2 regions of the Staphylococcus ureilyticus genome follow, and region 2 is predicted to be linked to the other one. Evidence: riboswitches for the same ligand, from Rfam matches in the RefSeq annotation. Region 2 holds a riboswitch; the other holds the start of a gene.

Region 1 (4,444 bases), 290 kb from region 2:
TCAGTAGGCAACTTTATTTTAGCTTTTGCTGCAACAGACGAAACAGATTGCTTTCTATATTTTTCCAAATCTTCGATAGATATCATTACCAAGTTGTGCTTATTTTTAAATGCTTCTAAATCATCACCTTTTGCCATTGAACCATCGTCATTCATAATTTCACAAATCAGCGCTGCTGGTTTTGCGCCAGTTAATTTAGCTAAATCTACAGAGGCTTCAGTATGACCACGTCTAGCCAATACACCATTGTCTTGAGCAACTAATGGAAATAAATGGCCTGGTTTATTAAAATCTTCTGCTGTTGTACTATTATCGATTAATGCTTTTGCAGTAAGCATTCTTTCATCAGCACTGATACCAGTTGTAGTGTTAATATGATCAATACTAACTGTAAATTGAGTGCCATAAACATCTGAATTATGATTAACCATTGAATGAAGTTCTAAATCTTCGGCTATTTTTTTACTAATCGGTGCACAAATTAATCCTCTTCCATATTTAGCCATAAAATTAACAGTATTATCATACATCCATTCAGTAACTGCTACTAAATCTCCTTCATTTTCTCTATTTTCATCGTCTACTACAATGATACTTTTACCTTTTTTTAGTGATTCAAGTGCTAAATCTATACTGTCCAATTGCATTTTACCCCTCCTAGAATCCAAAAGCGCTTAGTTTTTCTAAACTTAAACCTTTTTCACTTTTACCAACTATTTTTTCTACATATTTAAACAACATGTCTGTTTCAATATGTACTGGGTCACCAACACGTTTTTGATTTAAAATAGTTGATCTTCTTGTTTCTGGTATAAGATGAATATCAAATTCTGTATCTCGTAATTGAAATACTGTCAAACTAACCCCATCTACGGTGATTGAACCTTGTTGTACCATTTGATCGATCACAGAAGTAGATGGTTTGATAGTTACAATTTTAGAATTATCTGAGTTTTGTATTCTAGTAATTCTAGCTACTTCATCAGTGTGGCCAAGTACAAAATGACCTCCAAATCTTCCTGAACCGCTCATTGCTCGCTCTAAATTCACCTCAGCGGATTGATTTAATTGATTCAAATAGGTTTTATTCTCAGTACCTTTGATTACTTGGACTGAAAATGACCGTTCATCAAATTGTATAACAGTTAAACATACACCGTTTACACTAATAGAATCACCAATATGCATGTCAGATAAAATTGTTCTACAATCAATTGTTAAATTAACAACCGCTTGTTGTGTTGTAACTTTTTTTATAGTTCCTATTTCTTCGACAATACCAGTAAACATAATTATTCACTTCTTTCGCAATTCTAATTTAATATTTTGCTCAAGCATTTTGGAATTTACAATTTCAAATTGAGGAACGTCTGATAAATTAAAGACATTTTCTGTTTTGAAAAATTGATTGTCACCAGAACCACCTATTATTTTCGGGGCGTAATATAAGATGAGTTCATTTGTAAAGTTAGATTGGAGAAATTCTGAAGTAATCGTGGGACCTGCTTCAACCAAAACACGTCCAATCCCGTTTTGATATAACTGCTTTAAAATATTTTCAATCGTACAATTTGAACAATACATTATTTCTATATTTTTATTTTGATTTTTTAAATTTTTATTTTCTGTGAAAATCCATATTGGCGTCGTCGGTTGTTGAAAAATGTCTAAAGTAAAATCGACTTGTCCAGATTTTGAAAGTATCACACGTATAGGTTGTTTACCTTGTTCAATCCTAGTAGTATATTGTGGATTATCTGCGTTTAACGTACCAGTCCCGGTGATTACTGCATCATGTTTATGTCTGAGCATAAATACATCTTGTTTAACAGTTTTGTTGGTAATCCATTTACTTTCACCACTATCAGTAGCTTGTTTACCATCTAAACTGCAAGATACTTTTACAGTAACTTCAGGAACGCCTTGTCGCTTAGTAATAAAAAAGTCTTTGTATAATGCTTCAGCATCTGGCTTATGATGAAACTCGACTTTCACTCCAGCATTTTGTAAAATTTCATCACCTTTAGACGATAAGGTTGTGTCTTTAACAGCATAAACAACTTTTGAAATACCAAATTCAATAATTTTGTTTACGCATGGTGGCGTTGAACCATAATGTGAACAAGGTTCTAAAGATATATAAATTGTCGCTCCATTTGCTGCTGCTTTTGCCATATCTAAAGCTTGTACTTCGGCATGTTTGTCACCTTTTCGTAAATGTGCACCAATACCGACGATTCTACCTTGATTTACCACAATTGCACCCACAGGAGGATTTACACCAGTTTGGCCATCTACCATCTGCGCCAATTGAATTGCATAATTTAAATATTGACTCATATAATCACCTCTTAATAATAAAAAACACCTGAAACTCATTTCAGGTGTGGGATGTATTTAGATATAACATAATTTACTTAAATTTGAATACACTTCTCCAATTTTTAGAAAAATGTACGTTAAATAAACACTTGTATAAGTGCCTTTTTGTTATACTTCATTCTTTCTCCCATCCAGACTTTACTGTCGGCTCTAGAATTTCACTAGATCAGCCACATTTGCCAAAACAAATGCAGGTCGCAGGCTTAATTTACTGCCGGTTGGGAATTTCACCCTGCCCCGAAAGAATATTTATGAAATTGTAATTGATGATTGAGTCAAAGTAACTTTTGAAAGCTACAACGTTATCGTACTATATATTTCGACAAAAAACAATTCATATTATCTAAGTCGGCTTTATATCAGTAACAACTTGCTTATATTCTTAACTTCACAATGCTTATAAGTTGGTTTACAAATCCATTCATCAAAAATTTACATCTTAAAATATTTTCATAAATGATTAAACGCTTTACTTATTTAATATTTTTATAATTCAAACCAAAAACGAACGAACATCTAGCAAAAATTACTCTTTTGCTTTCCTCAAAATGAAACCGGATTTAAATTCATTCGGAAACATAATTCATATTTAACTGATTCATCTAAATTGGATAAACATTCGTTTGTATACTACACTACAAAATCAATCATGCTTAGCATTCAACAAATTCTCTACCACACTTACAGCTTGTTTTACTATCATCATAACGCCGTTACGTGATTGATTAATTCCATTTGTAACTTGACCTAAAGCAAACATGTTTTTTAAGGTACCATAACGTGGACTTATAATTTGATTTGTTTCTGGTATGATTTGAATACCACCTAGTGGGTGTGCTTGGACTACTTGCCTATTTTCCAGATTGAGAATCAGTTGATCATCTTGGTCTAATTCTGATAAATGTGATTTTGAACCAGTAGCATTAATGACAATATCAAATTTATCAATTGCTTTAAAATCATCCTCATATTTAAAACAAAATTGATGCCCGTCATATTTAACGTCTTCCAAGCCTTTTTTGATTTCAATTTGCCCTTTTTCGATATGATCGATAATTAATTTTGCGGTACGAGGAGGCATTGGGTTCGAATTTTCTTTTAATATAGATTGGTATTTTTCTAAAAATATCTTCTGATCCTCTCTACTAAAACTGTTCCAAATCCAATTTAAATTTTCTTTTGTTAATTCTAAGATACTTTGAAATTTCCCTAGCACTTCGGCATGTTGTAAATCATAGGTTAAATCCAAAATTGGGTCGCCTTGCCTTCTGTGTACTAATGCTTCTATTGGAATATCATAATATTCACAGTCCTTTTTAAATAATGCCAATGCCTCGTCCAAAGGTACGTTTCCAAAATATTCTTTTTTGATTTCATTAAATTTTTCTGGAGTAAGATATTTAAATTGAATTTCTGGCATATTTCCCCTAACACTGGGTAAATGACCTTTACGACTCGTCACTGTAATAGGTAAATTAGGATGATGTGCCGTTACAAATCGAATGACATCTAAACTTGCTAGTCCAGTGCCAATAATGGCGATTCTATCAGTACTATCAACTTCATTTAATGTGTCATAAGTTGGATAAGGTGTTTTTATGTAACCTGGTGTTCCTTTTAATTGATATGGGTCATGATAGGACATCGTGCCAATTGTTAAAAATACAATATCATAACGTCGGCGTTTCTCTAAATTTTCAGATGTGCAGACAACATATCCAACCTGCGTATCACCAATATTAGATTCTATATACACTTCTAATACTTCTTCTTTAATCATACGAATATTACTATATTGATTATGATAATTTTCCAAATAATCTTTCATATAGTGTCCAAAAATAAATCTGGGTAGATACTCTGGATTAGAAAATTTAAATATAGATTGATGTTGATACCATTCGTAAAATTCTCGCTCATTATTCAAATTTAAAGACATTTGTTTTGCAGGTAAATTGATTAATAATTGGTCGCTGTCATTTTGAAAAGGCACACCTTGACCCATGTTTTTAGGGTTATCATAAACGTCTACTTCCATTTGTTCGAATTCATTATATTTAAC
Region 2 (4,444 bases):
AAAAGAATCAGTCATTTAGTTGAGCATTCAGAAGATAAAACGACTGCCATAAAGCATAGTAAGTCTCTTATCGAGGGTCCAGTTGGGCTTATTATCATGAATCATAAACACATGGATAGCGTCAATAATGATGAGACAAAAGAAAAGATGTTCAAAGAAATAAAAAGTAATAAAAACTACGAAAAAGTGTTCGATAAAGGAAAGCAGATATCTGAGCACGTGACAATAGATATAAATAAACAGCAAAAAACTTATGTTTTAATAGGTTATCCATCAAAAAATTTAGAATCGAGTGCACATAATAGTAAATATAGTGGTGTTTTTATCTATCAAGATTTGAAAACGATAGAAGATACCAATAATGTGATTACAGTCATTATTTTAATTATTGCTATAATCTTTTTATCTATTACTACTGTGTTCGCCTTTTTCTTATCATCTCGAATTACAAAACCACTTAGAAATTTAAGGACTCAAGCATTAAAAGTTTCTAAAGGTGACTATACACAAGTAGTTCCTGTTAATTCTCGAGATGAAATTGGTGAGTTATCACGTGCTTTTAACACGATGAGTTCGGAAATACAACAACACATCGACGCATTATCCTCATCAAAAAATATCAGAGATAGTTTAATAAACTCTATGGTTGAAGGCGTTCTAGGTTTTAATGATAAACAAGAAATAATTATATCAAACAAGATGGCACAAAATATTTTAAAAATATTGGATGCACACGATTTAGACAAACTTGATCGTCAAAATGAATTAACATTTAAATCCAAAAAAACACAATTCGAAGAATATGAAATTAGCACACGCTATTTTGTCATTATTACAAGTTATATTGAACAAATTCAGCCTGATGGCAGAAGTGGTATTGTAGCTATTATTCGTGATATGACCAATGAACATAATATTGATCAAATGAAAAAAGATTTTATTGCTAATGTATCACATGAATTGCGTACACCTATTTCATTGCTACAAGGATATACAGAGTCGATAGTGGATGGTATTGTAACAGAACCAGACGAAATACATGAATCATTGTCCATTGTCCTTGATGAAACAAAACGTTTAAATCGATTAGTAAATGAGTTGCTAAATGTTGCACGTATGGATGCTGAAGGGCTAACTGTAGAGAAAGTGAAACAGCCAATTGATCCACTGCTTAATAGAATGCAACAAAAATACCAGAAACAAGCAAATGACTTAAAGTTAACGATGAATTTAAATCCAAATACACACAATCAATTATGGTATTTCGACACCGATAGAATTGAACAGGTTTTAACTAATCTTATAGATAATGCTACTAGATATACAGAACCTGGTGATTTAATATCGATTAGTTATGGAGAGTCAGAAAATGAAAATATTTTATACATTTCAGACACAGGATCTGGTATTGCTCCAGAACATTTACAACAAGTATTTGACCGTTTCTATAAAGTCGACACTGCTCGTAAACGAGGTAAACAAGGTACTGGGTTAGGTCTGTTTATCTGTCGTATGATTATTGATGAACATGGAGGTACGATAGACGTTAAAAGTGAGCTTGGCAAAGGCACAACATTTATAATTAAATTACCAAAACCAACAGAAGAACGGAAGATACATGACTATTAAACTAATCATAGAGAGTGAAATGTAATTTAATTTATAATCTTAATGTAAATCAAGCACGTGTGTTCTATAAATGACGAGATTGAGAGTCAATACATTACTATTGATTTTCAATCTCTTCTTTTTCATAAATTATGTAATTTACTTAGCATAAGCAGGTCTATTGTTTTTATCTGAGTAATAGGCTATGATATATTTATAAAATTTAAGAAATTCATCTTCGGGGTAGGGTGTAATTCCCAACCGGCAGTAATTGAAGCCTGCGACCCATTTATCTATTAAAAAGATAAATGGCTGATCTAGTGTAATTCTAGAGCCGACAGTATAGTCTGGATGGGAGAAGATGGAGGGTTTTTGTTGTGCAATTAAATCCTCCTTTTCTAAGTAAGATGAATGGAAGGAGATAATTGAATATGCAACAACAAACCAAGCGACTTATTACGATAAGTATGTTAAGTGCGGTGTCATTTATTTTGATGTTTATCAAATTTCCAATCCCATTTTTACCACCATATTTAACATTAGACTTTAGTGATATTCCAGCTCTATTAGCAACTTTTAGTTTAGGACCAGTAGCTGGTATTATTATATTATTTATAAAAAATTTACTTAATTTCTTATTTAATATAGGGGATCCAGTTGGACCAATTGCTAATTTCTTAGCTGGCGCTAGTTTTATTTTAAGTGCCTTTTATATAATTAAAAATAATCATACAGTCAAAACACAAATCATTGGATTTACAATAGCGACGATTGTTATGACGATTGTTCTAAGTATTTTAAATTATTTTGTTTTATTACCACTTTATGGGATGATTATGAATTTATCAAATGTAGTTGAAAATATAAAAATTGTGATAGTTTCAGGTGTTATACCTTTTAATATAGTGAAAGGTATAATAATTTCTTTAATATTTATGTTATTATTCAAACGTTTAAAAAAGATTTTACTTAGCTAAATTTTAATTAATTAGCTTATACCACGAATATGAAAAAATAGACACGCAATAATAAAAGAAGCTGAGACAATTTATGATATGCTCCCTTCAAAGTAGACACTTAAAAATGTAAACTTTGAAGGGAGTTTTTTTATGACTCATAGAAAATTATCACCTGAAACTTATCAAAAAGCTTTCAGCTTATATGAAGAAGGATATAGTATGAAAAATGTAATTCAAAAATTAAATTTAAATTGTTCTCCTAGAACATTATTGATTAACTATTATAAATTTAAGAAGCATGGAATAAAGGTGCTTTTACCAATTCAGAGAAATAATACCTACTCAAATGAATTTAAGCTTAAAGTTGTGCACGAATATATAAATGATGGCCTATCTTTAACTGATTTAGTAGTTAAATATAATATCCCCACTACTTCAACTGTAAACAAATGGATTTCAAAGTATTTATCGGGTAAAATATTAAAAACATATTCTCCAAAACCCGAGGTGTATCAATTGAAATATAAATCATTAACATTTGAAGATCGTGTGGAAATCGTTGATTATTATATGAATCATGGTCAATCGTATAAGACAACAGCAAATCATTTTAACATCAATTATAGCCAAGTATATAACTGGGTAAAAAAGTACAACTTGCATGGGTATGATGGGCTTAAAGATGGACGTGGAAAAGGGAAACCCCAGTCTGTATTAACACCTGAAGAGGCATTAAAAGCTGAAATTAAGATACTTAAAGAGAAAAATAAATTTCTTCAAATGGAAAATGACGTTTTAAAAAAGGAAGAAGAAATAGAAAGGAAGTTGATGAAACAGGCATCAGACAAAAAGCATCATACCAAACGGTAAAAGCATTTAAAAACCTTTATCCGATAGCTTGGTTATGTTCAGTATTAAAGATATCACGTTCAAGTTACTATAAATGGTTACATCGCAAACCATCAAATAAAGAAATTGAAAACCAAAAATTGATCAAAGATATCGTTGATATCTACAATAAATACAAAGGCATATATGGATATCGTCGTATATACATATATTTAAGACTTAAACTACATCAAAAAGTAAATCATAAACGTGTCTATAGATTGATGAATCAACTTAATCTAAAATCTACTATCCGCCCTAAAAGAAAACGATATATTAAAACAACACCTGAAATTACAGCACATAATATATTAAATAGAAAATTTGAAGAACAAATCCCAAATAAAAAATGGTTAACTGACGTTACAGAATTCAAACTCAGCAATGGTAAAAAACTTTACTTAAGTGCTATTTATGACTTAGGCAGCAAACAGATTATCAGTCATAAATTAAGTACCTCAAATAACAATAAATTTGTATTAGATACGCTCAAAAAAGCAGTCAAACTTGTGCCGAATACCGAAGGTATACTCTTGCATAGCGACAGAGGATATCAATATACAAGCAGATTATTTAAAGTTACGTTAGAGCAACTTGGTATAAAACAAAGTATGTCACGACCAGGATGTTGCATAGATAATGGACCTATGGAAGGTGTATGGGGAACTATTAAAAGTGAATTGTTTAGAGGAAGAAAAAAAGTGATTTTTAAAGACAAGGCTACAGCAATAAAAGCAATTAATTCATATATAGAATTTTTTAATCAAGAAAGAATAACATTAAAAATGGCTACCCTTATATCGTAAATATAAGGTAGCCATAAACATTTTGTTTTTTTCACTGTCTACTTGACAGGGTGCAGTTCATCATACGGATTAGTCATTTATTTTTGATTGCGAGATTTACATGCTATATTTCAACTTGTTTTATTTTCATAATACAATTAATAAATGATTATTTTTCATAAAATAAAAGCTCAGCATTTTCAT

What was found. A riboswitch is a leader RNA that binds a small molecule or an ion and turns the genes downstream of it on or off. The one in region 2 is predicted to bind FMN.
Region 1: another riboswitch for FMN. It lies ahead of ribD (bifunctional diaminohydroxyphosphoribosylaminopyrimidine deaminase/5-amino-6-(5-phosphoribosylamino)uracil reductase RibD); the one in region 2 lies ahead of MUA21_RS06225 (ECF transporter S component).

Annotation. Positions count from the first base shown of each region.
Region 1 covers NZ_CP094825.1:1,556,975-1,561,418, forward strand. The annotation lists gene ribB (3,4-dihydroxy-2-butanone-4-phosphate synthase) at 1-647, opposite strand, end outside; gene ribE (riboflavin synthase) at 658-1,290, opposite strand; gene ribD (bifunctional diaminohydroxyphosphoribosylaminopyrimidine deaminase/5-amino-6-(5-phosphoribosylamino)uracil reductase RibD) at 1,297-2,340, opposite strand; FMN riboswitch at 2,498-2,631, opposite strand; gene MUA21_RS07605 (FAD/NAD(P)-binding protein) at 3,026-4,444, opposite strand, start outside.
Region 2 covers NZ_CP094825.1:1,269,424-1,273,867, reverse strand. The annotation lists gene MUA21_RS06230 (ATP-binding protein) at 1-1,629, shown strand, start outside; FMN riboswitch at 1,839-1,975, shown strand; gene MUA21_RS06225 (ECF transporter S component) at 2,040-2,585, shown strand; one part of gene MUA21_RS13340 (IS3 family transposase) at 2,718-3,392, shown strand; one part of gene MUA21_RS13340 (IS3 family transposase) at 3,395-4,261, shown strand.